DNA from 4 places in the Pseudalkalibacillus sp. Hm43 genome. Region 3 is predicted to be linked to each of the others. Evidence: riboswitches for the same ligand, from Rfam matches in the RefSeq annotation. Region 3 holds a riboswitch; each other region holds the start of a gene.
The links. A riboswitch is a leader RNA that binds a small molecule or an ion and turns the genes downstream of it on or off. The one in region 3 is predicted to bind S-adenosylmethionine.

Region 1: another riboswitch for S-adenosylmethionine. It lies ahead of ACXQIQ_RS16225 (methionine ABC transporter ATP-binding protein); the one in region 3 lies ahead of ACXQIQ_RS07600 (LLM class flavin-dependent oxidoreductase).
Region 2: another riboswitch for S-adenosylmethionine. It lies ahead of ACXQIQ_RS06920 (homoserine O-acetyltransferase family protein); the one in region 3 lies ahead of ACXQIQ_RS07600 (LLM class flavin-dependent oxidoreductase).
Region 4: another riboswitch for S-adenosylmethionine. It lies ahead of msrA (peptide-methionine (S)-S-oxide reductase MsrA); the one in region 3 lies ahead of ACXQIQ_RS07600 (LLM class flavin-dependent oxidoreductase).

What each region holds. Positions count from the first base shown of each region.
Region 1 covers NZ_CM135129.1:3,116,675-3,124,442, forward strand. The annotation lists gene ACXQIQ_RS16210 (anti-sigma factor domain-containing protein) at 1-1,295, shown strand, start outside; gene ACXQIQ_RS16215 (hypothetical protein) at 1,548-1,901, shown strand; gene ACXQIQ_RS16220 (TlpA disulfide reductase family protein) at 1,869-2,294, opposite strand; SAM riboswitch class I at 2,475-2,587, shown strand; gene ACXQIQ_RS16225 (methionine ABC transporter ATP-binding protein) at 2,743-3,783, shown strand; gene ACXQIQ_RS16230 (methionine ABC transporter permease) at 3,761-4,429, shown strand; gene ACXQIQ_RS16235 (MetQ/NlpA family ABC transporter substrate-binding protein) at 4,446-5,261, shown strand; gene ACXQIQ_RS16240 (carboxymuconolactone decarboxylase family protein) at 5,420-5,800, shown strand; gene ACXQIQ_RS16245 (hypothetical protein) at 6,039-6,182, shown strand; gene sufC (Fe-S cluster assembly ATPase SufC) at 6,861-7,643, shown strand; gene sufD (Fe-S cluster assembly protein SufD) at 7,663-7,768, shown strand, end outside.
Region 2 covers NZ_CM135129.1:1,305,937-1,313,704, forward strand. The annotation lists gene ACXQIQ_RS06895 (GNAT family N-acetyltransferase) at 1-280, opposite strand, end outside; gene ACXQIQ_RS06900 (serine hydrolase domain-containing protein) at 337-1,332, opposite strand; gene ACXQIQ_RS06905 (DUF1540 domain-containing protein) at 1,650-1,808, shown strand; gene ACXQIQ_RS06910 (homoserine dehydrogenase) at 2,264-3,499, opposite strand; gene ACXQIQ_RS06915 (O-acetylhomoserine aminocarboxypropyltransferase/cysteine synthase family protein) at 3,613-4,935, opposite strand; gene ACXQIQ_RS06920 (homoserine O-acetyltransferase family protein) at 4,955-6,019, opposite strand; SAM riboswitch class I at 6,119-6,236, opposite strand; gene ACXQIQ_RS06925 (GNAT family N-acetyltransferase) at 6,374-6,934, opposite strand; gene ACXQIQ_RS06930 (hypothetical protein) at 7,147-7,332, opposite strand; gene ACXQIQ_RS06935 (sulfotransferase family 2 domain-containing protein) at 7,543-7,768, shown strand, end outside.
Region 3 covers NZ_CM135129.1:1,415,955-1,423,722, reverse strand. The annotation lists gene ACXQIQ_RS07630 (sigma-70 family RNA polymerase sigma factor) at 1-23, opposite strand, end outside; gene qoxA (cytochrome aa3 quinol oxidase subunit II) at 611-1,558, shown strand; gene qoxB (cytochrome aa3 quinol oxidase subunit I) at 1,607-3,541, shown strand; gene qoxC (cytochrome aa3 quinol oxidase subunit III) at 3,544-4,140, shown strand; gene qoxD (cytochrome aa3 quinol oxidase subunit IV) at 4,142-4,426, shown strand; gene ACXQIQ_RS07605 (hypothetical protein) at 4,506-4,973, opposite strand; SAM riboswitch class I at 5,197-5,301, shown strand; SAM riboswitch class I at 5,419-5,523, shown strand; gene ACXQIQ_RS07600 (LLM class flavin-dependent oxidoreductase) at 5,600-6,985, shown strand; gene ACXQIQ_RS07595 (sodium:solute symporter family transporter) at 7,099-7,768, shown strand, end outside.
Region 4 covers NZ_CM135129.1:3,125,826-3,133,593, reverse strand. The annotation lists gene ACXQIQ_RS16295 (bifunctional metallophosphatase/5'-nucleotidase) at 1-854, opposite strand, end outside; gene ACXQIQ_RS16290 (DUF72 domain-containing protein) at 892-1,743, opposite strand; gene msrA (peptide-methionine (S)-S-oxide reductase MsrA) at 2,034-2,516, opposite strand; SAM riboswitch class I at 2,751-2,872, opposite strand; gene ACXQIQ_RS16280 (hypothetical protein) at 3,175-3,342, opposite strand; gene ACXQIQ_RS16275 (hypothetical protein) at 3,320-4,615, opposite strand; gene sufB (Fe-S cluster assembly protein SufB) at 4,787-6,184, opposite strand; gene sufU (Fe-S cluster assembly sulfur transfer protein SufU) at 6,291-6,740, opposite strand; gene ACXQIQ_RS16260 (cysteine desulfurase) at 6,730-7,768, opposite strand, start outside.

The sequences.
Region 1 (7,768 bases), 1.7 Mb from region 3:
AAGCTGTAATCATGACGAAAGATGGCAGTTTTGAACAGGTTCGGCTGAAAAAAGGCGACCAACCAGAAGTAGGTCAGGAATACATCTGTCCTACGGATGGTGCAGGTATTGCCTTTCGCCCGAACCGTGTACTATTACCTTCATTCTCACTTGCGTTAGTTGCCCTTATTGTATTCGTTTTAGTAGCAGGTGGGATGCCTTTTGGCCATCAGAAGGCTTCTGCTGCAGCTTATGTCAGCTTTGACATCAACCCAAGTATCGAAGTCGCGGTTGATAAAGAAATGAATATCATCAAAGTCCGTGCGTTGAATGAAGACGCTAAAAGTCTATTAGAGGGCTCTGATGGGTACGTAGATTCGTCATTGTTGTATTTTTCCGAGTCTTTATTTGAGATGCTCGAAGAATATGGCTATTTCGACACATATGACGATCTCCTGATCACCTCTTCATTTGAAAAAGGTGATGTATCTTCTGAATTACGTAAACGTCTAGATGATGCAATCAAGCAAATTCGGTCTGATAAGAGCATTGAGAACACGAGTATCGTCGTATCCGTTATGGAAACGTCTTCAGATACACGTAATAAAGCGAATGAACTTGGTTTATCCATGGGGAAATTCCTCGTGTATCAAGATGCGATGGAACAAGATGAATCACTTGAAGTGAATCATGTACGCACACTATCTTTTTCTGAACTGAGAAAGCTAGTTGCTGCTGGAAATGAGGAAGAAGCTACAGATTCAACAGAAGACGCGGCTTTACCAAAAGCTCCAGAAGCTCCAGCACTCGATCATCCAGTAGAACAAACCGGTCTTAAAGATGACAACGGTGCTAAACCGATCAACACGAATCAAACGAAAGAGAATAAAGAAACGATTCAACAGAAAGTGAATAAATCTGTTGAATCGGCGGCGCCTAAAGAAACGCCTAAAGAAGTAAAACAGCCTAAAACTACCGCACCTGCAGCTGTACAAAAACCGAAGTCTGATGACAACGAAGACGAAGATGAGGAACAACGAGAAGAGTCTCCAAAGGATGCAGAACGGGATGACGAAGGCGAAGAAAACGATCGTGAAGACGGTGAACGCGAAGAGGAAGACGAGGATGGTGACAACAATGTCAGTCGCAAAGATTCTAAGCCATCCAACTCTTCAAACTCTTCGGAGGATAAAGATGAAGAGGGTTTGAAGCTGAAGATCAACATTAAAATCGGTGAACGGCTCGAGAAACCTGCGGAACATTTGAAGCAGTTGGACTTATTGAAAATCCAATTCATCCACAACAAAGCGAGTTAATCGAAATCATGGCTCTACGTCATGAAATTTTGTAATGCTTAATTACATAAAGCGTTCCCTTAGGGGGACGCTTTTTTGGATGCACGAAAGATTTGGTGCCCTTATGGAGGGCTAATGTGTGCACGAAACCAGATATCAAACCCTTATGAAAGAAAAAATATCTCGAATTATGCTTGAGAAAGTGTCGAACGTTTCTTAGAGGACATACGATACCCCCATCGAAAAGTTATTGTAGAAAGCGAGGGGGAAATCATGGGGATTGATCTGGTTATTGAGGCGTTCAAGGTGAGGTTTGAAAAACAAAATTATTTATCGCCATTTTTCCGTTTGCAGGATTTCGTCGTCGCGCTCTCGTCTACTGAAGAGCGTATTTCCGTCCATATACGAAAACGTTCCTGTAAGGTCATCACCCAAACGGATCAACCGCAAAGTGTCGTTGAAATAACGGGATCTACTGAAGCGCTAAAATCACTTATTGAGGGTAGAGTGAAGCTATCTGAGTTGATCAGCCGAAAAGAAATTCATATGGATGCATCTTATAGAACGGTTCTAAAACTGGAATCCATCTTCTACTTATCGGGGCAACAAACGAGTGATGCCGTATAAAATATCTTGGAACTTATCCTTATCGGAATAAACATCCTGGATGCGATGTTCTGCATCAAGCAAGACCGTCGTCGGTACAGAAGTGCAGTTGAATAGATCATAAACCTTGGTGCCATCATCTTCTAGAACGGGTACAGTCAATTGATTCTTTTCTATGAAAGCATCACGTTGTTCTATTGCGCCTTCTCTTCCGGTAACATTCACTGTTAAAACGATGAGTTCATCATTGTTCATGGACTTATAAAATTGTTCCAGAAGGGGGACTTCCCGCATGCAATCTGGACACCAGGAAACCCAGAATTGCAATATCACGGGTTTACCCGAATAGTGGGACAAAGATATAACTTCATTCGATTGAAGATCTCTCAGGCTGAAAGCTGCTTTTTCAGTCATTTTTTATGCCTCCTACGACCAAATGTACTTTTAGCATAACCGAAAACGTCTAATATGAAAGTAACATATGTGTTTGAAAACATGCAGTAAAAAATGATTGACACCTAAAAATATCACATGCTACAATGCATTCATGCTTAAATAAACTAAAGTGATAAAGTTTTTAACGAATTAAATAAAATCTTATCAAGAGCGGCGGAGGGACTGGCCCGATGAAGCCCGGCAACCATCAAACCATTATGGGTTTGAAAGGTGCCAAATCCTGCAGAGTGAGAGACTCTGGAAGATGAGATGGAGAGATCCTATAAACCTTTCTGCTCATTTTCGAGTGGAAAGGTTTTTTTGCATTTAACCGAGCCTTAGACAGATGGCTTGGATTTGCCGTGGGTCCTTTACATTTACAGAGACGAATATGCGGATGATAAGGGTTAGGAAGGAGATGAACGACTTGATCACTTTAAAAGATATTAAAAAAGTCTTCTATACAAAGGACGGCACCCTGAATGCAGTGGACCGAGTAAATCTTACGATTGAAAAAGGAGAGATCTTCGGGGTCATCGGATATAGTGGTGCCGGTAAGAGTACGTTGATTCGGATGTTGAACATGTTGGAGCGCCCGACTGAGGGCTCAGTCGACATCAACGGCCAAGCACTCACCAGCTTGAACAGCAAACAACTCCGTGTTGCACGACAAAACATCGGGATGATCTTTCAACACTTCAACTTACTATGGAGCCGTACGGTGAGAGAGAACATCTCATTCCCACTGGAGATTTCAGGCATCGGTAAAGAAGAACGTGAAAAACGGGTGGAGGAGTTGATTGAACTTGTCGGGCTGAAAGGGCGCGGAGATTCGTATCCGTCCCAGTTGAGTGGAGGTCAGAAACAACGTGTCGGAATTGCAAGGGCACTGGCCAATAATCCGGATGTCTTATTGTGTGACGAAGCGACATCCGCTCTTGATCCGAAAACGACAGATTCCATTTTGAACCTGCTCGTCGATATCAACGAGAAACTCGGTTTGACGATTGTGCTGATTACACACGAAATGCACGTCATCCGGAAGATTTGTAATCGGGTCGCGGTAATGGAAGAAGGACGAGTCGTGGAACAAGGACCGGTCCTGGAAGTATTCCGTTCACCTGAACAAACGATTACGAGAGACTTTGTCAAGCAAGTCACAGAGCCAGAAGAAACCGATGAAACGATCCAACATCTCATTGAAAAAGGTGAGAATCACAAGGTTGTGAAACTGACGTTCGTCGGCGGTACTGCTGAGCGACCACTCATCAGCGATCTGATCCGTCAATTCCAAATCAACGCAAACATTTTACAAGGAAAGATTTCACAAACGAGAGACGGTGCTTATGGCACACTGTTCATCCAACTCGAAGGTGAACCTGGTGAATTGGAAAAGGCGATCAGCTATATCAGACAGCAAGAAGTAGAAGTTGAGGTGATTACACATGCTGACAAACCTGTTTCCTAATGTCGATTGGGAGGATATGTGGGAAGCTACGCTTGAGACCTTATACATGACGGTCATTTCTGTCAGCGCCACATTCGTACTGGGGATCATTTTAGGGTTGCTCCTCTTCCTGACAGAAAGAGGAGGCTTATGGCAGAACAAGCCGATACAAACGGTCGTTGCTGCAGTCGTGAACATATTCCGGTCTATTCCATTCATCATATTGATCATTTTGCTGGTGCCTTTCACAACCTGGTTGGTCGGGTCTATGCTTGGAGCTGAAGCGGCGCTTCCAGCGTTAATCATAGGGGCAGCACCTTTTTACGCAAGAATGGTTGAAATTGCACTGCGAGAAATCGATAAGGGTGTGATTGAAGCGGCAAAATCGATGGGAGCGACCGACTGGCAGATCATTTATAAAGTTCTGCTGCCGGAATCCTTACCTGCCTTGATTTCAGGTATAACGGTTACCGCAATCGCATTGATTTCTTATACCGCGATGGCAGGCGTCGTCGGTGCAGGTGGACTTGGAACACTGGCCTTCTTGGATGGGTTCCAACGAAATCAGAACGACGTGACGTTGATTGCGACGATTATCATCTTGGTGATTGTATTCCTCATCCAATGGATGGGCGATATTTTGACACAAAATACAGACAAACGATAATTTGGAGGGAAGCAACATGAAAAAGTTTTTATCCATTATTAGTTTTGCATTGGTCATTACGGTATTAGCAGCTTGCGGTGGAGCGAGTGGCAGCGGCGGAGAAGAGTTGGTCGTCGGTGCGTCCAACGTTCCTCATGCTGAAATTTTAGAAGAAGCAAAACCACTACTTGAAGAAAAGGGCATTGATCTTGAAATTGAGACGTTCCAGGATTATGTGATTCCGAACAAAAGCCTTGATAACAAAGAATTGGATGCGAACTACTTCCAACACATACCTTATTTGAAATCACAAATGAAAGAACATGGCTATGAATTTGAAAATGCAGGCGGGATACACATTGAGCCAATCGGTGTTTATTCGAAAAAACACGAGAGCCTGGAAGACCTTCCGAAGGGTGCTACGATTATCATGAGTAATTCCGTTGCCGATCATGGTCGTATTCTATCGATGCTGGAAAGCAAAGGCTTGCTTACATTGAAAGAAGGCGTTGAAAAGTCAGAAGCCACTGTTAAAGATATTGCCGATAATCCGAAAGAACTGAATTTTAAAGCAGATGTTGAAGCTGGGCTTCTTCCTAAGATTTTCAACAACGGTGAAGGAGATGCAGTCGTCATCAATACGAACTATGCCATTGATGCTGGCTTGAGTCCGAAAGATGACGCAATTGCGCTTGAAGGATCCGACTCTCCTTACGTGAACATCATCGCGGTAAACAAAGGCGATGAAGACAACAAGAACATCAAAGCGCTTGTTGAAGTGCTTCGTTCGAAAGAAATCCAAGACTTCATCAACAAAGAATACGGTGGAGCAGTCGTTCCGGTCAGTGAATAACCTGCCCACAAGAGTGTCGATACGTCGGCACTCTTTTTTTATTACACGCTTTGCCAAGTTTACTTTACGTGAAAAATTCATTCCTTTCGGGGGATACAATTCTCAGGAAGATTCATACTAACTATGAGAAATATTTGAGTATGTAAGGAGTGAATGCTATGAACCAGAAGGAAACTCATCAGCAACCTGGAACACCGACTGAAGCGGCATTGATGGATTACAAACATGGACTTGGCGTATTTACGGAAAAAATGCCCGACATCGCACGTAAGTACAATGCTTTTACAGAGTCTTGTTTCAAAGCCGGGAAATTGACGAAGAAAGAAAAGCAACTGATTGCCTTAGGAATCAGTATCTATTCTCAGGATGAATATTGCATCATCTACCATACAAAAGGATGCCTCGACCAAGGATGTACTGAGGAAGAAATCCTTGAATCAGTCGGCGTTTGTGCTGCCTTTGGTGGAGGGGCAGCAATGAGTCAGTCTGTTACGCTTGTCCAAGAAGCGATTGCAGATCTGAGCCAGATGAAACATTAATCAGAATTATGAGAAAACGGGATGTATTCGGGGGAAATGTATCAATGATTCCCGTAAAACTTCACCAATGGTTGTGAAGAAGGCACAGTGCGAATAATCCATTCATATGGAATTTGGGGTTTAATCAAATTACTGGTAGGGTAATATCTGTAGTGAAAATATTATTGAATAAACCCGAAAGGATTGATTCATTATCCATCAGATTGACACGAACCATACCGGTGAAATGGAGAAAGCCATGCACCAAAATCACGGAATAGGTTATGCGCAATATGCACGCAGCCTAGAGAAGCGTATGGAAATCGAACGTAAACGTGAGCAGGAGTATAAGCGAAGTCAACAAATGCTTAGCGAATTTACGGGGAAAGTCAATAAGTCATAAGCTACAAGAAAAATCAAGCTACAGCAAAGATCGTCACAAGAAATGAGCTCATATATTTTTGGACCTTATCGCACACTAGATAAGGTCCTTTTATATTTACTGAAGGCTCTTTCGGAGCGCGAAAACGAGAAAACTCGGATATCGCACCCTGCAAGAGGCTCTTGCGCCCCCCGAAAACGAGAAAACTCAAGTTTTGCACCCCGCAAGACCGGAAATCTTGAATCCTTATCAGGTTTATGAAAGCTTGTTAATGCCGAAAATAGATCAGGGGCACACTTTACATACCCTTACACAGCAGAAACATACGAGGGGTGTTACTTTCAATAAGCAACAGTCATTCTCAATTAGATTCTAAAAACAAGGCATTTTTTAATACTTCTGTTGAGAATAATTTTAATTTGTTTTAAAATTAGAATGATGATAAAGTAAACTTGGTGAAGACGAACCGACAGGTGAAGTTTGAACCTTAGTTGCACTTATGCTGGAGGCGAAAAGTAAACTTGGTGAAGACGAACCGACAGGTGAAGTCAAAGCAACCATTATACTTACTTGAAGAAAGTCAGTCAGCTTTCTTCATACAAAAATAAAAAATCAGGAATATTTCATTTTTCCATTGTTTTTCGTTACAATGTTAGATGGAGTAAAAATGATTGAAATACGAAATTGGAGGGTTAAGTCATGACTGCACCAAACATTAAGATCGAAAATCTACATGTTTCCATTGAAGGAAAAGAAATCATTAAAGGTCTTGACCTTGAAATAAACGGTGGAGAGATCCATGCGGTAATGGGACCAAACGGAACAGGTAAATCTACACTTGCTTCTGCATTGATGGGTCACCCGAAATACGAAATCACAGACGGAAAAGTGACGTTCGATGGTGAGGATCTACTTGAAATGGAAGTAGACGAGCGCGCGAAAGCTGGACTTTTCCTTGCGATGCAATATCCAAGTGAAATCAGCGGTGTTACGAACGCAGACTTCCTACGTTCTTCTATCAACGCACGCCGTGAAGAAGGAAACGAAATCTCCCTAATGAAGTTCATCCGTAAAATGGACAGCAAAATGGAGCTTCTTGACATGGATGAGTCCTTCTCTCAACGTTACCTGAACGAAGGTTTCTCTGGCGGTGAGAAGAAGCGTAATGAAATTCTTCAATTGCTCATGCTTGAGCCAAAAATCGCAATCCTTGACGAAATCGACTCTGGTCTAGATATCGACGCATTGAAAGTTGTATCCAAAGGTGTCAACGACATGCGCAGCCCAGACTTCGGTTGCTTGATCATCACGCACTATCAACGTCTATTGAACTACATTACACCTGACAAAGTACATGTAATCATGCAAGGACGTATTGTGAAATCCGGTGGACCTGAACTTGCACAACGCCTAGAAGAAGAAGGTTATGACTGGATTAAAGATGAACTTGGAATTGAAGACGAAACTGTAGAACAAGCATAGGCTTTGAAGGAGGATTTATATGTCAGTGGAAACGAAGATTGCGTTCGATCAATCATATGTAAGTGACTTTTCGAAACAAAGAAATGAACCAGAATGGCTAACGGAACTTCGTCTTCGTGGATTGG
Region 2 (7,768 bases), 110 kb from region 3:
CTCGTTCAACGGCATATTGGATCAGCTGTGAACCAAGGCCTTTTCCGCGTGTTGCCGATGAGGTCCGAACACCTTCAATCGTTGCGCGCCAACCACCTTGTCGGGCAATGTGCGGTGTATAGGTGATCTGGATGACGCCAACGACTTCATCCCTTAGGCAAGCGACGATCAACTCGTTGTTCGGATCTTTGTCGATCGCGTGAAAAGCATCCGTATAACAATCTGGTAGTGGCTTTTCAAACCGCTCCCGCTTGCTCCCTAACACATCATCAGCAAGCATTGCTACGATTTTTTCCAGGTCGTGTTCTATCGCTGTTCTGAACTCTAGTTCTGTGTTCACTGGACTTTTTCTTTTATGAGTAACGGCTTTATTTGATCCATCAACTCAAAGGTGTTCACTTTTTCAAAGTTCCATAGCATGATGATGTTGATTTTCTCTTCGGGATATTGCCATACTTCCGATTTAAAACCAGGTGTTCCCCCAGGTACAAGTCTGAAATCCTTCCCTAAGAACCACCCATAGCCATATTTCAGATTCGGTGAAATTGTCGTCTGATGATAAGGCGTAAACATTTTCTCAGTTGATTCTTCAGAAAGCACAGAACCGTTGAGGATGGCGTTGCACCACGTGCTGAGGTCTCCAACCGTCGAATAGAGCTCGCCAGGCGCATCTACATCCGCCAACCTGTCATTTTTTGCGTTGATATACGTACCATCCTCAATAGAGTGGCCGTATGCGCGTCCGATGTTGATATTCTTCGGATCGTCTTGTCCCGTATTTTTCATATCGAGTGGTTTGAAAAACAGGTGATCAAGCAGTTGTTCGAACTTGAGACCGGTCACTTCCTCCATAATATAGCTCGTCATGATAAAACCTGTACTGCTGTAATCCCACTTCTCACCAGGTGTGAACATTTGCTCTTGATTGGATAAGTAGGTGAGAAAATCACCTTCCTCTTTATTCAGTTCGGCCATTTTCAACCTTAAGTCGTTTTCACCATAGATGTCGGGAAGTCCTGAAGTGTGATTAAGTAAGTGATGGAGTGTGATTTCTGGGTGGAGGTTTTCAAGGCTAGGTATGTAATGGCTCGGTTTTTGTTTCAAATCCAGCAATCCTTGTTCTTCCAACTTGAGGGCTGCAGCAGCGATGAACATTTTCGTCACAGAGGCGATATGGTATTTCGTCTCTACCGAATTGGGGACGCCAAGCTGAATGGATGCCTCCCCATACGCTTTTTTCATTAGGACCTCCCCATCCCTCTCGATCAGGATGGATCCGCTCAAGTAATTTTTCTCACTATACGCGTCAATTACTCTTTCTAACTCATTCATAAAAACTTTCCCCTCCCCAAAGATAAAAACTGCCATGCATCAATGATTATGGACAGTTTTGTTTCAAGTGATTTATGCGAGTGTCTCGATATGAGGTATTCTGTTTTTATTTGGAATATCCTGCTAGGAACTGTGACTCCCTCCACAGTTCCTACTTTCGACTCAAATTGATATGTTATTTAAATTTTCTGTCATTTTAGTGTACATTTTAAGAATTGAGGGTATGTAAGAGGCAATTGAATATAAATGATCCCACTTGATTGTATGAACTTTTGCGAAAAGGTCAACTCTAAAAACATGAAGGGTGGTGAATGATCATGGCACAAGATGTTTTATGTGAAGTAAGCAATTGTGTGCATAATCGTGATGGAAAGCAGTGCATGGCTGAGAAAATTTTCGTAGTCAGCCATAAAGGTGAAAAGGCACATAACAGTGAGGAAACAGATTGCAAGACGTTTGAACCACAAGGACTATAATGAAAATAGGGAAGGCAGCCAATGGCGTGGTTGCCTTCTTTCCTATTATTGATAATAATTATCAATCTTATACCCGACTAAGTCCATCATGGAGAGTAATTTATATGGTTCTTGAATAGCGGACAGATATGTACTTTTCATCTTCTTTATTTGCGTATCCTTCTTGTTCTGAGTGGTATTGAAATCCTTTTGCACAACCTTTATTTCGACTGGTCAGTTCCATTTCCTTCCTATACAAGTATCTGGCTTTCTGCAAAATGAGAATATAATCCGAAATTCAGATTTATAAACCAAAATAAGAATTTATAATCCAAATTCAGAAATTATAATCCAAACCCGGAAATTATAATCCAAACCCGGAAATTATAATCCAAACCCGGAAATTATAATCCAAAATCAGGATTTATAATCCAAAATTGAAAAAACACTCATCTGAAAATGAGTGTTTCTCCCCGTTATGCCGTTACGGAAGCTTTTCGGACTCCGGAAGGAAAGGTGCCGGAAATCGGATAGGCGACCAATCCAGGTGATTTTTCAACGATTTGCTCGACAACGGTCGGCCTCACTGTGACTACCTTTACCGCATGCAACTGACCATGGATCTGCAATGTGTGATCGATTTCCACCTTTCCTGGAACAGTCGTTTTACAGTTTCCGATTAGAAGGTAGGATTGCTCTTGCTCAACAGCGCATATATTAAGCTCTACTTTTCCAGGTAATACAGGCTCTTGAACGCCACGACCCACGTTCACCAAATCCTCCACTACTGCACTCGCTGTCGGGAACTTTCCGGCACCTGGTCCTTGGAGCTTCAACTGTCCGACGAAATCCCCTGTGATGACGAGAGCGTTGTCGACCCCTTCGACAGAATAAAGGGGATGATCTTCAGCTACCAATTTCGGTTCCACTCCGAGCGTCAACTTTCCTTCCCGCAACTCGAGTGATGCGATGTGCTTCAATCGGAATCCAAGCGCTTCCGCCACTTGAAGATCTTTTACCGAAACGTGCCGGATCCCTTTGTGGTTCACCTCGTCCCAGTTGACCCTGACCCCATACAATAACTCTGTCAGAATTACGGTTTTGAAAAAAGCGTCATGTCCATCGACGTCGTTGGACGGATCAGCCTCTGCATACCCCGCTTCCTGTGCCGCTGCCAACGCATCTGAGAAAGAACGACCTTTTTCACGTATTTCGGTCAGGATATAGTTAGAGGTTCCGTTCAGAATCGCGTCGATCTTCACCACCTGGTTGGCTTGGAGAAGCTGCTTCAACGTGCCGATCACCGGGATTCCGCCTGCGACTGCCGCTTCAAAAGACACCTCTACTCCATGGACTGCTGCCAGCTTTTTCAACTCATGCCCTTTATGTGCGAACAACTCCTTGTTCGCTGTGACCACATGACACCCTTTTTCAATGACACGCTTTAAGTACGTATAACCCGGTTCCACTCCGACGATTGCTTCAACCACAATATCCAAATCCGGTATGTGAAGAATCTCCTCGAAGTTCGATGTCACCAGTACGTCCTCATCAACCTCGCGAGATTTCGTTTCATCCTGGATCAGGACTCCGGCGACCTCGACCTCTTTGCCAAAAATCGTCCGGAGCCTATCTTGCTGTTTTTGAATGATCTCATACACACCGCTTCCAACAGTCCCGAAACCGAGTAACGCTATCTTCAATTTGGCCAATTTTTTACCTCCTTTTCTCAAACTACTATGAACCTGACCACCATACCTACCAACACGAGAACGAGAAAACTTCGAACATCCATAAGTGGTATGCGTTCTTTTTTCATAAAAGTTTAGCCGACCACTTTCGTTGTGTTGAAGGAGGAGAAGCCAGTCGCAACTTCGATCGCCTGCTCAAGGTCCTCAATCAGATCTTCGACGTTCTCGATGCCGACCGATAAACGGACCAGATCTTCCGTCACTCCTGAATCTTTCAACTGGTCCGGGGACAACTGCTGGTGCGTCGTACTTGCCGGATGGATGATCAAGCTCTTCGCGTCACCGACATTGGCGACATGCGACCAAAGAGCAACACTGTTGATGACCGCTGATCCTGAATCCCTTCCACCCTGGATACCGAACACGACAATCGAGCCTGCTCCTTTCGGCAAGTATTTTTTCGCCAGTTCATGGGATGGGTGATTTTCACTTTCCGGATACAACACCCATTTGACCGCCGGATGGTTTTCCAAGTATTCCACCACTTTACGAGTATTGGCGACGTGCTCCTTGATTCGCACGTGCAAGGTCTCCAAACCGAGTGCGATCTGGAACGCATTGTATGGGCTGATAGATGGCCCTGTATCACGTAAAAGCTGTACGCGCGCCTTCACGATGAAAGCTGCTTCAGGCAACGCTTCCGAATAGATGATGCCGTGATAGCTGTGATCCGGCTCTGTAAAACCAGGAAACTTCGGTGAGTTCCAGTCGAACTTTCCGGCGTCGACGATGATGCCACCGAGCGATGTGCCGTTCCCTCCAAGCCATTTCGTCGCAGAATGGATGACGATATCCGCTCCGTGATCGATCGGTCGCGAGAGATACGGTGTGGCGAACGTGTTATCGACGATCAACGGGATGCCTGCGTCATGGGCGACTTTCGCAACCGCTTCGATATCCAATACGTGAAGTCCCGGATTCCCGATCGTTTCTGCGAAAATCGCCTTCGTTTTCGGTGTGATTGCTCTTCTGAAGTTCTCTGGATCCTTCGGGTCGACGAAATGTGTCGTGATGCCGTGCTTTGGCAGCGTTGTCGCAAACAAGTTAAACGTCCCACCGTACAGAGTGGATGCGGAGACGACTTCATCCCCCGCTTCTGCGATGTTGAAGATGGCCGTTGAAATTGCCGCCATTCCGCTGGCCAGCGCCAAAGCGCCGATACCGCCTTCAAGTTGCGCCACCCGCTCTTCCACCGTCGTCACCGTCGGATTATGGATTCGCGAGTAAATGTAGCCTTCTTCTTTTAACGCGAATAAGTCCGCAGCATGATCCGTATTTTCGAACTTGTATGCGTTCGATTGATAGATTGGTAGCGCTCGCGCACCTGTTACAGGATCAGCCTGCAGACCACCATGTACCCCGATTGTTTCTAAACGATATTTCTTGTTTTCACTCATTTGAACCTCTCCTTTTCATTTATGCTTGTTTGTGTTGGACCAATGTGTCGAGCTCGGTTAATTTTTCCTGAATGAACCAGCCCCATTTTTCAAATTCGACGAGAAAGCCGTCATGACCGAATTTTGATTTCACCTCGTAAAACTCCGCGTATCCTCCTTCTTGCTGAATCGCTGAAATGAAACCTGCCAATACTTCCGACGGATAGACGAGATCCCGGGTGAATCCGACACCGAAAACCGGAACCTGATACCCGTGGATGACTTGCTCGAGGCCACCTCTTCCCCGGCCGATGTCGTGTGTGTTCATCACATCAAGCAGCGTCAAATAACTGTCTTTGTTGAATCGTTCCTGCAATTTTTCCCCTTGATAACTTAAGTAAGAAGCGATTTCGTACGTTGGAATTCCATCTTCTGCAATGCGCTGGTTTCGGTTGAACCGCTCATTGAAGAGCACATCCGAACGATAGGTCATCATGCCGATCATACGGGCGATGCTCAAGCCTTGGTCCCCTCCGTTCCGGATCGCTTCACCGGAAATATGGTTGAACGCGATGCCGTAGTCGCTTAAGGTTGGCGTCACTGCAATCGGAAACAGCGCATTCACGAACTCCGGATACATGAGTCCCCACTCAAGGACCTGCATGCCCCCAAGTGAACCGCCCATCACACCCTTCAACCGTTTGAACCCTAAGATTTTCAAAGCGACGTATTGGACTTCGACGAGATCCCGGACTGTGAGACGCGGAAAATGCTCCCCGTATGGCTCACCCTTTTTCGGATCCATTGACTGCGGACCGGTCGAGCCGTTGCACCCACCGAGTACATTGAAGGTGATGACCTGGTACTCTGTTGTATCGATATAGCCGCCATCCTCAATCAATCCTTTCCACCAGCCGGGTTCATCCTCTGTTCCCACAGTCAGATGTTGACCGGTCAGTGCGTGGCATACAAGAATCGCTGGGGCATCCCGTGGTCCGCACCGTTCATAAGCGAGTTCCACCTCCACCAGGCTCTCACCCGACTCAAGCGTAAAATTAGGAATCTGCACGATGCCCGTTTTGTAAAAGTTTTTCTGACTACTCACCAAATCGATCCCCCTTTGTCTCAGATTGATTTATGAAGATTCGAGAAACGTAAAAAGCCTCTCTGTATAGACAGAGAGGCAAAGTTAGCGAATTTGTCTCTCTCATCTCCCAAAGCGCATAAACGCCTTGCAGGATTTGGCACCATTTCAAACGTGACGTACGTTTGACGGTTGCCGGGCTTCATCGGGCCAGTCCCTCTGCCTCTCTTGATAAGAGCTTGCATATGAAATTAAGTTTTAAATTATCTGAATCTTAGCACGGTGATTTCAACGTGTCAACATCCAGATTTCAATTTTCCGAGTTGTACATCTATTCCTATTCAGAGTATAGCGAAAAAGTTCCAGCCAATTTTTTTAAACGGATTCTTTCTTCGGAACGATCGCACCTTTCTTGGAACGTAACGTCGTAATGAAACCGTCCAGCACCTCGTTGCTATAGACGAACCCTTTTCTTTTATAAAATTCGAGGGCCTTCTCATTGCCGTTGGAAACGAACACAAAGTAGTCCTCTACTTCCCGGTAGCTGTCGAGCCATTCCATCGACATGTTGAAAAGCTTGGACCCGATGCCGAGATCGCGGTACCCTTCATCGATGTAGAAGTTCGCCAAGCAGCCCACTTCTTCTCCCTCCACCGTATCCAGGTCGAAGAACGTGGCGAAATCCATGTCGTACGTCTCCTTAGGGGCGATGTTGGAATACACGTAAGCCACCGCTTTTCCATCGATCTTCGCGACCACGGTAAAATTATGTGTAGACCGTTGTACGGCAGGAATCATGCGCGATTCGAAGCTCATCGAGTCGAACAGCTCTGGGCGGAAATGCGCCATCGACTTCTGGAACTTCATCAATTTGTTGCAAAGGTCCCTGCAACATTCAATTTCGTCATCTTTGACGATTTCATATGTAATTTCCACTGGATTCACTCCTTTTTCAGCTCAAAACCTCCACTCGGTGGTCGGTTTTGGCACTTTTCGTGGGCGGTTTTGTAAAAAACAGCGTCGGTTTTAGAAAAATCAGGGGTGGTTTTAGAAAAATCCACTCTGGTTTTGCAAAAAATCACTGACGTTTTGTAAAAATGAAGGGTCGTTTTAGAAAAACGACCTACATTATTTTATGTGTGGGCCACCTATTTCTTTTTCACCGACTTCGACTTCGCTGATCCCGTAAACGGATTCATCTCGTACGTTAAGTCTTTACCAGCCGCTTGTTCCTCTTCATGAACTGCTTTTCCAATTGCTGCATAGTACCAGATTCCCGCGCCTAATGCGATGATTCCACCGACAACCGGCACCCAGACAAAGAACTGATCCATGTCGACCTCCTATGTCCTTTTACTCTTTTTCAAAGTTGTATACACTGAACCGCTATAAAACTAGCAGTTCGGCACCTTATACTCTTCTCCTTCTACATGAAAAATCCTCTTCCTAGGTGTGGAATAGGTGTTTCCTCCCATCACACAGGGATAAGGTCGTTCATATGATATATAATCGAGCATTGGACAACCCTTCTGGAGGTACACAATATGACAAGTCATAGTTTTCATAAACGTAAAATTGCGAACCACCTGATTACCCGGCCAATCCCTCTTTTTGATGAAGATTTTCCTATCATATTCTTCTGGAATCCTAAATGTGGATGTACTTCTCTCATAAAATGGTTTTTCTATCAAATCGGGAAGCTACAGGATGCTACGGAATACGATGAAATCATCCATACTTACAGAATGAAAATATTTGAACAACAAGACA
Region 3 (7,768 bases):
TCCCAATTCGAATACTCAATCATACAATCACTCCGCATAATCTCTTTACAAAACAGACGACTCCCAGTTGGAAAAAGGTGCACTTTTAACTGAAAAAGATCTCCAATCGCTTCATTATGTAAAAAAGCTGCCTAGAAAGTCTGTGAAAATGGACCTTTTGCGCAGCTTTTTGAGTGTGTAATGACAATATGGGGCTTTGTTATGTAAAACTTGGTGTTGGTTTTAGAAAAATCACTGGTGGTTTTAGAAAAATGACGGCTTGTTTTAGAAAAATCAGCTTCGGTCTTGTAAAAACGAGCACTCGTCTTGTAAATCGGTTCATTCTTACTACAAAACCCCATAAGGAAAAGGACGGTTCACAAAAGAACCGTCCCTCATTTTCAATAAATCCATTAGGAAAGGACGGTCCCACGGGGATCCGTCCTACATTTTTGTCCAGATTGTGACTGTTTTCAGACAACTGACAAAGGTTTGTCAAAAGTTTTTTGCGATTTAGTGACAACGTTCAAAACTTCACAAAGTCCGCCGAAAAACCTGATATATTAGGGTCAAGAACTTTAGATGATAGTGATTTTCATAGATTTTAGCAAGGAGAAAGAGGGGAACGTGTATGAAACTCAAGTTGGGTTTGTTTGCGCTCATGATGTTTGTGCTCTCCGTCCTGACGGGGTGTGAACAGCTGACTGTGCTCGATCCGAAAGGACCGCAAGCGGAACGGTTAGCGAGTGACATCATTTTTACAATGATCATGATGGCAGGTATTGTGATTGCCGTACTGGTGTGGCTTGTGATTATGCTCGTCAAATATCGGGCATCCAAGCAGCCGGATGACTATGAACCACCACACATCGAGGGGAACCCATGGGTGGAAGGGATTCTCGTCGGGATTCCGGTCATCATCGTAGCCATCCTGTCCGTCGTTTCTGTTCAGAGTAACTATATCGTTGAATCGGCACCACAAGGATACGAAGACAAAGAACCATTGGTCGTTTATGCATCTTCCTCTGACTGGAAGTGGCATTTCAGTTATCCGGAGCAAGACATTGAAACAGTCAACTACTTATACGTTCCGACCGATCGTCCGCTAGAATTCCGACTCTACTCACACGGACCGATCACGAGTTTCTGGATTCCTCAGCTTGGAGGACAGAAATACGCGATGAACGCCCATGTCACAACGCTGCATCTCGCGGCTGACGTAGAAGGCGACTTCATGGGACGGAACGCCAACTTCTCTGGTAAAGGGTTCGCCGAGAACACGTTCGACGTAACGGCGATGTCTCAACAAGAGTTCGACGAATGGGTAAAAGAAGTCAAAGACAACGCGGATCCTCTGACTGAAGAGAAATTTGAGGAACTGCTTGAGCCAGGTCACCTTGGACGCATGACGTTCACCGGAACACAGCAACAATACGAACCGGCACCGGAACATCACCACGAAGGTGACAAGTACGAAGAACACGATATGCACAAGGAAGACGAAAAGAAAGATGGCCATGACCATCACGCTTCCTCTAAAAAGGGAAGCGAAAGCAACGATCATAAACACCACGAGTAAATGAACGGGTTTTACCGATTATAGATATCTTGAAAGGAGTCAAATCGTATGGAATTCTTTGAACGATTTGCCATACCACATCCGAGTTTCGCGATTTACGCTTCCATGGTCGCAGCCGCACTTACGTTGGTTGCCGTCCTCGCAGGGCTTACTTACTTCAAAAAGTGGGGATACCTTTGGCGCGAATGGTTGACGACTGTTGACCATAAGCGAATCGGGATCATGTATCTCATCTCGGCACTCTTGATGCTGTTCCGAGGTGGCGTCGACGCGATCATGATGCGTGCCCAGCTCGCTGTACCTGAGAACGAGATTCTGGATGCGCAGCACTATAACGAAATTTTTACAACGCACGGGGTTGTCATGATCCTGTTCATGGCGATGCCTTTTATCATATTCTTCATGAACTTTGTCGTACCGCTTCAAATCGGGGCGCGTGACGTTGCGTTCCCACGATTGAATGCACTCAGCTTCTGGCTGTTCTTCATGGGTGCGATGCTGTTCAATATCTCATTCATGGTCGGTGGATCACCGGACGCAGGGTGGACATCGTACTTCCCGCTCGCTGATGGCGAGTCGGTCGGTTCGCACTACTATATGATAGCGATCCAGATTGCCGGAATCGGTACACTCTTGACCGGGATCAACTTCCTGACGACCATTTTGAAAATGAGAGCACCAGGCATGACGCTTATGAAGATGCCGATGTTCACATGGTCAATCCTGATCACAAGTGTCATCATCATCTTCGCATTCCCGGTATTGACGGTTGCTCTCGCATTCGGAACGATGGACCTCCTATTCGGAACACAGTTCTTTACGCTCGATAACGGCGGAATGGCGATGCTTTGGGCGAACCTGTTCTGGGTTTGGGGACATCCTGAAGTGTATATCCTGATTCTGCCGGCATTCGGACTTTACAGTGAAATTATCTCGACGTTTGCACGTCGTAATTTATACGGATACAAGTCGATGGTCGGATCAATGGTCTTGATTTCACTCCTATCCTTCGTCGTATGGGCCCACCACTTTTTCACAATGGGTCAAGGCGCATTCGCGAACAGCATCTTCTCCATCACGACGATGGCGATTGCGGTTCCGACAGGAGTCAAGATCTTCAACTGGTTGCTGACACTATGGAAGGGTAAAATCGAGTTCACATCACCGATGCTGTATTCGATCCTATTCATCCCGCTCTTCACACTTGGTGGAGTGACAGGGGTCATGCTTGCAATGTCAGCGGCGGACTATCAGTATCACAATACGATGTTCCTGGTCGCTCACTTCCATAACGTGATCATCCCTGGTGTCGTATTCGCGATGCTTGCTGGACTCACGTACTACTGGCCGAAGATGTTCGGCTTCATGCTGAACGAAAGAATAGGAAAGTGGACGGCATGGTTGCTATCGATTGGATTCATACTCGCGTTCATCCCGATGTATATCACAGGCTTGGACGGTCAAGCACGCCGTATGTACACGTATTCTGAGTCTACTGGATTTGGTCCGATGAACATGGTTTCCTTTATCGGAGCTGCGATCATGGCAGTCGGATTCGTACTGATTGTGTACAACATCTATCACAGTGTCCGTTATGCTTCACGTGATATCGGTGCTGACCCGTGGAATGCGCGTACACTTGAGTGGGCGACGCACACACCAGTACCACACTATAACTTTGCAGTTACACCGGAAGTCGCATCCAGCGAAGCACTTTGGGATGCGAAGAAGAAGGGGCATGAGCTGTTTAAAGGCGAGTATAAGAAGATTCACATGCCGAACAACAGTGGTATACCGTTCATCATGAGCTGTGTATTCTTTGTATGGGGCTTCGCGCTCATCTTCAGCTTATGGATTCCGGCGATCATTGCAACGATCGCAATCTTCGTCTTCATGACAATGCGTTCATTTGAAATCGATCACGGTCATTACATTTCTGTGGAAGAAATCGAAGACACAGAATCAGAAATGCGAGGTGCTTAATTATGAAAATCGATCACTCGCTGCCGTTAGAATATAGTACAGAAGAAAATAGATTGAAGATCTTCGGATTCTGGATGTTCCTAGGTGCGGAAATCATGTTGTTTGCGACGCTATTCGCGACGTATTTCACACTAGAAAACCGCACAGGGAATGGTCCGGGTGGGGCTGAGATTTTCGTGATCACGCCGGTTCTCATTGAAACGTTCTTGCTTTTGACAAGTAGTTTTACAATCGGACTGGGAATTCATGCGATGCGTCTCGGTCGCCAGAAGGCGATGCTGTGGTTCTTCGGAATTACGCTCGCCCTCGGGCTTGGATTCTTAGGCGTAGAGATTTTCGAATTCTTTACGTACGCACATGAAGGAGCAGGCATCCAAACGAGTGCGTTCACGTCGATCTTGCTCACGACACTTGGAACACACGGAGCGCACGTAACTGTCGGATTGTTCTGGGGTCTCTACATCATGATGCAAGTGAAGAAGCGTGGCTTGACGCCTGAAACAGGTAACAAGTCGTTCATCTTCTCACTGTACTGGCACTTCTTGGACGTTGTTTGGATCTTCATTTTCAGTTTCATCTATTTGAAAGGAATGTTGTAATATGAGCGAACTCTTTCCTCGTAAACAGATCATGGGATTTGTCTTCTCATTGGTACTGACGGCAGTCGCGATGGGCGTCTATTTCTTCGACATGTCGTATGCAGTCGCAATGACGGTCCTTCTGATCACGGCGTTCCTTCAAGCGGGCCTACAGCTCGTCGTGTTCATGCACGCCGGTGAAACAGAAGATAAAGGCGCGATTTACGCGAACGTCTACTACGGCGTCATCATCGCCCTGTTCACCGTCTTCGGTACACTGCTCGTACTTGTATGGGATATGGGATAAAAGAATAGCACACAAAGAAAGCAAGAGATTCCGCATTTGGGAACTCTTGCTTTCTCTATATTGTAATGGTCAGCTGCCCTTAAGCAGGTGGTCTAATACATAAAACAAATGCAGGGCAATTCAAAGAGGGAGTTTTCAAAACTTCATAGTCAACATCTTCACATAAGATAAGACATCCGTTAACACATACACAATTTTCCCCGAATATTTGTACAAGCTTTGGTTGACCATTTATTAGTGCCCACGTAACAATGGAGCAGAGTGTATTATTAACGGTAAACATCTGTTTAAGGGTCACAATAATATTAGGATCATTTAAATCTTGCTCGTTAATCAAACTAAACTCATTATCAATATTTTGGCAAGCTGTTTTGGCATCCATAAAAATAAATAGTTGGTTAATAAAGAATATTTGTCCAAATGATGGGGTTGTAAAAGGAACAGTATCTATTTCATTTCTTCGCTGTGTACATTCTGGGCTTTCTTTGGATGGAAGCGGAATAGGACAAGATACACTAGTAAAACTTTTGATAGAGCAACGTTTCATGCAAGCACCTCCTATTAACAGTTTATTTAGGAATGTGGAGTTTGCTTGTACAAGCACCCTATTATTTTTGAACTTACTAATATCAATAGTTTATGTGTAAACAAATCATGGGATTTGTGTAGGGTGCTCCTTTTTTATTTTAAAAAAATTCAAAATTCCTGTTGACAGGTGCACGTGTGGATAGTAGATTATTATTCATATTAAAAATGACAACTGAATCGAATTCTTATCCAGAGAGGTGGAGGGACTGGCCCTGCGAAACCTCGGCAACAGACTGCGTGCAGTACTGTGCCAACTCCAGCAAGTCAATGTGCTTGAAAGATAAGAAGAGCCGTGAGATTACGTATTTTCAACCTCTTCTTATTCGTTAAGAAGAGGTTTTATTATTTTGTTGAAAGAGGTGATTGGTGAACGAACGGTATGTTTTTAAAAAGAATAGTTGCATTTCTTATCCAGAGAGGTGGAGGGACTGGCCCTGCGAAACCTCGGCAACAGACTGCGTGCAGTACTGTGCCAACTCCAGCAAGCCGATGTGCTTGAAAGATAAGAAGAGCGATATGAAACGTATTTTCAGCCCTCTTCTTATTTTGGAAGAGGGTTTTTTATTTGAAAAAGGAGGAGTAATCATGACGAAACGAATCTTGTTGAACGCATTTGATATGGGGTGTGCGGGGCATCAATCACCAGGGCTTTGGGCACATCCGGACGATCAGTCGCTTCGGTATAACGATGTGAATTATTGGGTGGAGCTTGCACAGCTCCTTGAAAAAGGAAAGTTCGACGGCCTGTTTTTAGCGGATGTGGTCGGGGTTTATGATGTGTATCAGGGAAGTCAGGATACGGCCATACGGGAAGGCGTGCAGATCCCAGTCAATGATCCCCTCTTGCTCGTTCCAGCGATGGCACAGGCGACCGAACATTTGAGCTTCGGACTTACGTATACACTTACCTATGAACAGCCGTATACACTTGCGAGGCGATTTTCAACCCTCGATCACCTGACGAAAGGGCGCGTGGCATGGAACATCGTTTGCTCGTACCTCGACAGTGCTGCTCGGAACTACGGGCTTGATCGACAAATCGGTCATGATAACCGTTATGAGCTGGCGGAGGAATTCCTTGAGGTAAGCTACAAGCTCTGGGAAGGCAGCTGGGAGGACGATGCGGTGAAGCACGATAAGACATCGCGGGTGTTCGCCGATCCGGAAAAAGTGCATGCCATCAATCATGACGGAGCGTTTTACAAAGTACAGGGAATACACCTGTGTGACCCTTCTCCTCAAGGGACACCCGTCCTCTATCAAGCAGGCGCGTCCCCACGTGGACGAAAGTTCGCAGCAAGGCACGCCGAATGTGTTTTCGTAGCCGGTCCAACGCCACAAATCGTGCGGAAGACGGTCGATGATATTCGTTTAAAAGCTGATGAAAATGGGCGTGGAGCGGATAGTGTCAAGGTCTTTACGGTGTTCACACCAATTGTCGGTCGGACAGAAGAGGAAGCGAAGCAAAAGTACGAAGAACAGAAAAGCTACATCAGCTATGACGGAGCGTTGGCGCTACTTGGGGGATGGACAGGAATCGATTTTTCCCAGTTCAGTCCGGATCAGACCCTTGAGTATATCGAAAATGATGCGATGCGATCCTCCGTGGAGGTATTTACGACAGCCGATCCGAACCGGCGATGGACGGTTGAGGAACTGGCGAAGCACGTCGGTCTTGGTGGTCGCGGACCGCTTGTCGTTGGATCACCGGAACAGGTGGCGGATGAACTGGAGCGCTGGGTGAGGGAAGCGGATGTCGATGGCTTTAACATCGCGTATACCCTTGCACCTGGAACTTTCGAGGATTTCGTCGAGCTGGTCGTTCCGATCCTGCAGGATCGTGGACTCGTTCAGCATGAATATGAACAAGGGACTTACCGGGAGAAATTGTTCGGGCACGGGAAGGTCAAGCTACCGGATACGCATACAGGAACACAATACCGCAAAGGGAAAACTCTACAACATATTTAAGGAGTGGGGCCAATGTTCACATTTTATCTAATCGGTTTGTTCGTCTTCTGGGTCATCGGTCTTGGTCTATGGAATCATCTGTATCCGAAGGAAAGTAAGGAGAGGGAGTCGTAATGGGATCATACGCCATTTCATTCATTTGGATCACTGTTGTATTGCTCGCCGCCTATTTCGCATTTGTCATATGGCTCGGAAAGAAAGGGTCTGCGCATAGCGGAACCCTCGTCGGCTTTACGATCGCCAAAGGGAAAGTGAATCCATGGATCGTCGGAATGAGCTTCGGTGCCTCGTTTGCCAGTGCCAACCTGTTCCTCGGGGTCCCCGCCTGGGCCTATTCGTATGGCGTTTCGACGCTATGGTGGACGCTCGGGTGCTTCGGCATCTCCTGGATTGGCCTCCTGGTTTTCAGTAAGACGTTCTGGCGATACGGTCAGAAAAATGGCGGCGTCGTCACGCTGCCGGAATGGTTGGGAAAGAAGTATGACAGTGACACGATCCGCATCCTTGTCGCCTTTCTGATCCTATTCAACGTGTATTATATCGTCGGACAAAATGTCGGTCTTGCAACGTTGTTCGAGACGATCGTCGGAATCCCATACATATGGGGCGTCGTGCTCGGGGTTACGATTACGATCCTCTATGTCGGCTGGGGCGGTGCCTTTGCGCAACTCGTAAGTGATGGTGTTCAAGGCATCATCATGTGCATTACCTCCATCATCATCTTCGTTTCCTTGTTGTGGACAGTCGGCGGTGGGCTCGGAGTGTTTGACCGGCTCCACGGCC
Region 4 (7,768 bases), 1.7 Mb from region 3:
AAAACAGCGACGACCTCTTGAAGGTTTTCTCTCGCAGAATCCTTCAGCCGGTCGAGAAGCAGCTCACTCTCTTCATCTGGAGCCTGGTTTCGAACGTCGAACACTTCCGCTTTTATATGGTCTATTTTCCGTTCTTCTTCATTCCAATCGATCTCCATATGCCCGACATAGAGACCAAATTTACCCGCTTGCCCGACCGTTACACCTTTCGTAGAGTGAATGCCTTCAGGTAGAACGTGATGGGTGTGGGATCCGAGGATGATGTCCAGTTCCTCGACTTCTTCAGCTAATTGTTTGTCCGCTTCCAAACCAAGATGGGAAAGGAGTATGAGGAGATCAACCTCTCCTCTCACTTCTTCAGCATATTGTTTGATTGTGTCATAAGGATCGAGTACATCCCAATCCAACAATTCATAATACGCTTTGAACGGTGCCGTTGCAGCGATGACACCGATCTTCAGCCCGTTAGGCAACGTGTGGATGTCGTAAGGCTTTGCCCAGTGAGGCTGATCTCCATTTTTGTTTTTCAAATTCCCAAGAATGACTTGGAAGTTGGCATCGTCATATAAGGCATCGAGTTGTTCCTTAGAAAATGTGATGCCTTCGTTGTTCCCGATCGTCGCGTTCAAAAAACCAGCCTCATTCATGAGCTGCACATTACCTTGACCGTCCGTTCCTTCGGTCACTGGATGCACACGGTCAGCATGATCACCGATGTCGAAACGGATCACACACTCACCGTTCTGGTCATGGATCTGTTGCTGTTGCTTAAGAAAGCCCATTATTTTCGGCCACTGTTCAAGATGGCTATGTAAGTCATTCGTATGATACAGATGGAGCTTCATACGGCTCATTGTACCATCTCCTTTGATGATTCTAGTCATTTGTTCATTAGAAAAGATCAAGCTGTCTCGGTGCAAGTCCTTCATAATCGATGCCTAATAGGTCGATCATCTGTTTTGCATTGTCTGCGGCGTCTCCACCTGAGTTGTTGTTGAAAAGGACCGTCAAATCGTGACCCGGCTTATGGAGCTCGAGAAGCTTCTCTTTCCATTCTATGAGCTCATCCTCAGAATATCGATAAAGATATCGGACATCCCGCCAATCTTGGTTGCTCTTGCCCTTCTTTTGCCAACCATGGACATTTCGACCGTGAAACCGGATCAGCGTTTGGTCCGGATGAGTTGGTTCAAGGACTGTAGGTACAGAGCCGGTTCCAGCTTGGGGCTCATCACAAATACTGTGGATCCAGCCTTCCTCTTTCATGAATTCCAAGGTCCGTTGTTGAAATGATGGATGGAACCAGGATTGATGGCGGAATTCGAGCGCCACAGGGATATCCCCCATTTTTTCCTTCGCTTGTCGTAATTGTTCCACATTGTCCCGGTTACAATCAAACCACGGAGGATATTGGAAAAGCACCATCTTCAGCTTATGCGCTTCCTGCAAAGGTTTGATGGACTCTCTGAATAAGCGGAACATCTCTTCAGTACTTTCAAAAGGGATATCCCCTCTCGTATGTCCCGTCATGCCTTGATACGCTTTTACCACGAATGAAAAGCGCTCGGGAGTGTCCCTCACCCATTTTTGATAATTTTTGATGGGTTGAACCGCGTAAAAAGACGAATCCACTTCCACAGTCGGAAAGAAGCTGCTGTAGGTTTTCAATTTATCTGTTGATTTGATATCCGGCGGGTACAGCGAGTCATGATCTCCCCAACCCGTCACTCCAATCTCAATCATACATTCGTAACCTCTCATTTTCATATATTCGTACTTATATTTTGAGTTCTTCACGTAAAAAGTGCAAGTAATAGCAAAATAAAAAGAGCTCTTATCGTTTTAAGAGCTCTATCATTCTTCATAAGTTTCCAAAAGCAGCTATGCTCAGGGATATCAAAATCACAATCCCTGTCGCAAGAATGAAATATTGAATACGTAGCATACATTTCTAGCCCTTCGTGTTTAAGTCTCTTCAGAAAACTATTCGACTTGTCTAAACGATTGCTGTTCGTAGGGCTGTAAGAAAACCTTTAGATGCCACAAGCTGCAGAACCATTCTTTTGAAAGTACTTTTGGTGATATTCTTCTGCATCATAGAAAGTGGAAGCCGGTCTAACTTCTGTTACGATCGGCAGCTTATATACCGCTTGTTCTTTCAGAGCCGTAATTTTTCCTTCAGCCTCGATCTTCTGATCTTCATCTGTGTAAAAGATGGCGGAACGATATTGATGACCAATATCAATGCCTTGTCGATTCAAGGTAGTCGGATCATGTATTTCAAACAGTTTGTTCAGTAACTCAATGTACGAAATGACAGTAGGATCGAATTCGATCTTAATAACCTCAGCGTGTCCCGTGTTTCCAGCTTTCACTTGCTCATAAGTTGGATTTTCTAAAAGTCCTCCAGAATATCCGACTCGAGTTGAAACGACTCCTTCAATTTGCTCAAAGAACGCTTCCACTCCCCAGAAGCATCCTGCACCAAAAATTGCTGTAGCTGTAGTTGTTGCCATTACTCATCTGTCCTTTCAAAAATAACGAAACTTCCTTCGAGAGCTTGTAGGTAGAAAAGCGTAAGCACCGCGTCAAGTCACGAAGGTCACTGGAGATCCGACGAGGAGATTGTTTCCGCCGCAGGAGAATTGAAGTGATCCAAGTGACAAGGTGCTGAAGCTAGACATTATACCCAATATAAAAACCCTTTTCTTATCCAGTAAGAAAAGGGTTCGTTATGATCATAAACGATCCTCTCATCTTCTAGGATATTTGACTATCCTACAGGAATTGGCACCGTTCTCGTCAATCATAAGATTGATTCGATGGTTGCCGGGCATCAAAGGGCCAGTCCCTCCGCCTCTCTGGATAAGAAGTTTTCATTATTCATTTAAATTTGATTTAATTAGAATCTTACTACGATTCGGTAACGTTGTAAAGGATTTTTTCTCATAAAATTATATCGTTACATTAGCTTGTTCAGTAGTACATTTATATTATGAACATAAAGTAAAATGAGTGAATGCATTTGACATATTTTTTATTTGAACAAAATTTTTTACAAGCATACAGGCATTAATTTGATAAGAAAGACCTCGGAAGACCCGAAGTCAATTAATCAAGCAAAACATTTTGAATTTGAGTTTAAGACTGTTTTTGATCTTGATTTACCATGTCCTAATTATTATCTTTATTTTTTTTCAGACCTTCAATTACTCTTTTATACAACTCATTTTCCTCTTCCTTCTCTTTTTCCTTTAAGTTAAACCAAAGTTTTTCTTCTGGGGTCAAATTGAAAAATTTCTCCTTGTTTGATTTCTCATCACTCATTAACGGAATCATCATTTTTACCACCCCTTAAATAATTTTGAAAAAATCCATAATTCAAATTTGGAGAAAAATAATGTTTTCTTTTTATCCAAATAAAACCATCACCTTTAGTAATTACTGCAACATCAATTGGTCCACCCACAGTTTCAGTATCAATCGAAATTCTTCTTTTAAACGATGTAAGATTTACCAATGCTTCTGCCATTTCTGCAATTTCTTCTTTCGGCAAGAAATCAACAATCTCGACTACTGGTGACGAATACTGACTATTTTGAAATGAAGATATCTCATGAAATATTTGTCTAATGATTTCCATACCCAAGTCCGATAATTCAGAAACTTCATTTGATGAGAATTGAACACTGGTATTTTCTTGAATTATTTGTGGAAGCTTTGAAAAAATATCTCCAATTAAATTTTGTATATTTTCTTGTAGTACCGGATCCATACCTTTCATAAATGAATAAACCATTTCTTTTTGAGCGAATGGTATTACTGCTGAGGACGGTTTATCATTATCTATAGATATTTCACACCCATTTTGTTGCTCTAATTTGAGTGTGTTAAGTACAAATCCATCAGTTTTAAATTCATACAAACAAGGAAATAATTCATCTTCTCCATAACCAGAAATAACCAATCCTGATGATCCATTAGTAAAATAATTTCTTCGTACCGCTTCAAATGCCAACTCCATTAATATTACTCGAGTAGAGCTATCGATGTTAAACAGTACTTTCTCCTTAATTACACTTTCAACTACCTCTGAGTGTTCACGTGTAAAATCATCTAAATTTATTTCCAATATGATGTGATTAGTATCCCTTAAATGATCTAGATAGTTTTTAACACTGTTTTCTAAATGATCCTTAACTTGATCTTCAGGAATTCTACGCCCCTGTATTAACTCTTCTTCAACTATAGTTTGAACTTTATTAATAACAAAATTAAGTACTTCAGAAAATGTTCTACCTACAACTTTTCTTTCAGTATTTACATTCTTTAATCGGTCATCACTAGATATGTATTTTATAAACTCCTCTTGGTATGTTTTTAATTTATCAAATTTTTTCATCCCAAGATGGCTTCTAAAGGATTTAATTATTGTCTCCCAAGGAATTTCCATAAAACTCGCTCCACCGTATATCATTATTCCAACCGGATGAAATTTAGATAATGAAAAAAGCTTGTTTGCAGAATTATACACTTTTCTTGCGCCAATCGTGACCGCACTATCAGCTGCGAGAGCAACTCCAGAACGGTTGAGAATACTTACTTCCGCTGTCATAATCTCTCCCCCCTTTAGTAATAAATAAATTCTATATATTGTTATTTTTTCCTGCTACACATTTCAGAATATCAATAAAGTCTATTATACATTTTACCTATCAATATTTTTGGAAAATTAGAATACATAAAAAAACCCTGGCATGAATCATGCCAGGGTTCTTCATCATTTTTATCCGATTGAGCCTTCCATTTCGAATTTGATCAGTCGGTTCATTTCGACTGCGTATTCCATTGGAAGTTCTTTTGTGAATGGCTCGATGAAGCCCATTACGATCATTTCTGTTGCTTCTTCTTCAGAGATTCCACGGCTCATGAGATAGAAGAGTTGCTCTTCTGATACCTTAGAAACTTTCGCCTCGTGCTCAAGGGAAATGTTTTCGTTCAGGATCTCATTGTATGGAATCGTGTCAGAAGTAGACTCGTTATCCATGATGAGCGTATCACACTCAACGTTTGCGCGAGCACCTTGTGCTTTACGTCCGAAGTGTACGATACCGCGGTAAGTTACTTTACCGCCGCCTTTAGAGATGGACTTCGATACGATCGTAGATGACGTATTCGGAGCTAAGTGAATCATTTTCGCACCAGCATCCTGGTGTTGACCTTTACCAGCAAGTGCGATGGACAATGTCATACCACGTGCGCCTTCACCTTTCAAGATGACTGCTGGGTACTTCATCGTCAGCTTGGAACCGATGTTTCCGTCGATCCATTCCATCGTCGCGTTTTCTTCCGCTACAGCACGCTTCGTAACGAGGTTGAAGACATTGTTTGCCCAGTTCTGGATCGTCGTATAACGGCAATATGCGTTCTTTTTGACGATAATCTCAACGACTGCACTGTGTAGTGAGTTCGTTGTATAAACTGGAGCTGTACAACCTTCAACGTAGTGTACAGAAGAATCTTCGTCCGCGATGATCAATGTACGCTCGAATTGACCCATGTTTTCTGAGTTGATTCGGAAGTACGCTTGTAGTGGTGTATCACACTTCACACCTTTTGGAACGTAGATGAAGGAACCACCAGACCATACTGCAGAGTTCAATGCTGCGAATTTGTTATCAGATGGAGGTATTGTTTTCCCAAAGTGCTCTCTGAACAGCTCTTCGTTCTCTTTAAGAGCAGTATCAGTGTCTTTAAAGACAATCCCCATGTTTTCAAGGTCTTCTTGCATGTTGTGGTATACAACCTCAGATTCGTACTGAGCGGATACACCAGCAAGATATTTTTGCTCTGCTTCAGGGATACCTAGCTTATCAAACGTACGCTTGATTTCTTCTGGTACCTCATCCCAAGAGCGTTCAGATTTCTCAGACGGTTTAACATAGTACGTGATGTCATCGAAGTTCAATTCTTTCAAGTTACCGCCCCATTGAGGCATAGGCATCTTATAGAACTGTTCAAGTGATTTCAAACGGAAATCGAGCATCCATTGCGGCTCATCTTTCATACGGGAGATTTCTCGTACGATTTCTTCCGTCAATCCGCGCTTGGATCTAAAGATCGAAACGTCTTTGTCTTTAAAACCATATTTATATTCGCCGATCTCTGGCATTTTCTTAGCCATCGTTCAATCCCTCCTTAAAGGATACATACATCCAGAGCCAGTTGAGTACGTAGTATCTATACTTCCATTGTAAGGTGCATGGATACAAAAGACAACCGGGCTGGCTTTATTCCTCTTCGTTCTCTTTCTGTTCAACACTCTTCTCCAGTGCTTTCCAGGCGAGAGTTGCACATTTGATACGTGCAGGGAACTTCGATACGCCTTGAAGAGCTTCCAAATCACCAAGATCAAGATCGCCTTCATCGTAATCGTTTCCAAGCATCATCTCAGAGAAGATTTTTGATATTTCTAGTGCTTCGTCAACCGGAAGTCCTTTGATGGTTTCTGTCATCATGGAAGCAGAAGCGAGGCTGATGGAACAGCCTTCCCCTTCAAACTTCGCATCCTTGATTTTCCCATCTTCCACTTGCATGGATACTTGAATCCGGTCTCCACATGTCGGGTTGTTCAAATTGAACGTCAGCGCGCCATCATCTTCCAACTCCCCGCGGTTACGAGGATTTTTATAGTGGTCCATGATGACCTGACGGTATAGCTGATCTAAATTAGAAGACATGACCAAAATACTCCTTTGTTGTCTTTAGTCCATCGATCAGAGCATCTACATCTTCTTTCGTATTATAGAGGTAAAAGCTTGCTCTAGCAGTTGCTGTAACATCCAGCCATTTCATCAATGGTTGTGCACAGTGATGTCCGGCACGAACGGCAATCCCTTCTGCATCCAGAACGGTTGCAACATCGTGTGGATGAACATCATCGATATTGAATGTAACAAGCCCTGCTCGATTTTTCGGTCCGTAAATTTTCAAGCCTTCAATAGAGGACATACGGTCCATCGCATAAGTGACGAGTTCATGTTCAATCTTCTCGATTTCAGAACGTCCAACCTGTTCCAAGAAGTCAATCGCTGCGCCCATTCCGATTGCGCCTGCGATGATCGGTGTACCGCCTTCAAACTTCCAAGGCAGGTCCTTCCAAGTAGATTCATACAGACCTACAAAGTCAATCATTTCACCGCCGAATTCAACGGGCTCCATTTTCTCAAGAAGCTTTTTCTTACCATAAAGTGCACCGATGCCGGTTGGCCCGCACATTTTATGAGCAGAGAAAACATAGAAGTCGCAATCAAAATCACGAACGTCAACAGGCATGTGAGGTGCTGCTTGTGCACCATCCACGACCATGACTGCACCTTTTCGGTGAGCTATTTCTGTAATTTCTTTGATCGGGTTGATCGTTCCTAGAACATTCGATACGTGCATGATCGATACAATTTTAGTATGTTCTGTAATTGTATTTTCAACATCGTTCAAATCGATTGTTCCATCCTCTTGAAGAGGAATGTATTTAAGCGTTGCGCCTGTTTGTTTCGCAAGCTGTTGCCATGGAATGATGTTACTGTGGTGCTCCATCGGTGTGATGACGATTTCGTCACCTTCACCGACGTTTGCACGACCGTAACTTCCGGCAATCGTATTCAGTCCTGTCGTCGTTCCTCTTACGAAAATGATTTCTTCCATTGAGGAAGCGTTGATGAATCGACGGACTTTTTCACGTGCACCTTCATAACTGTCCGTGGCACGT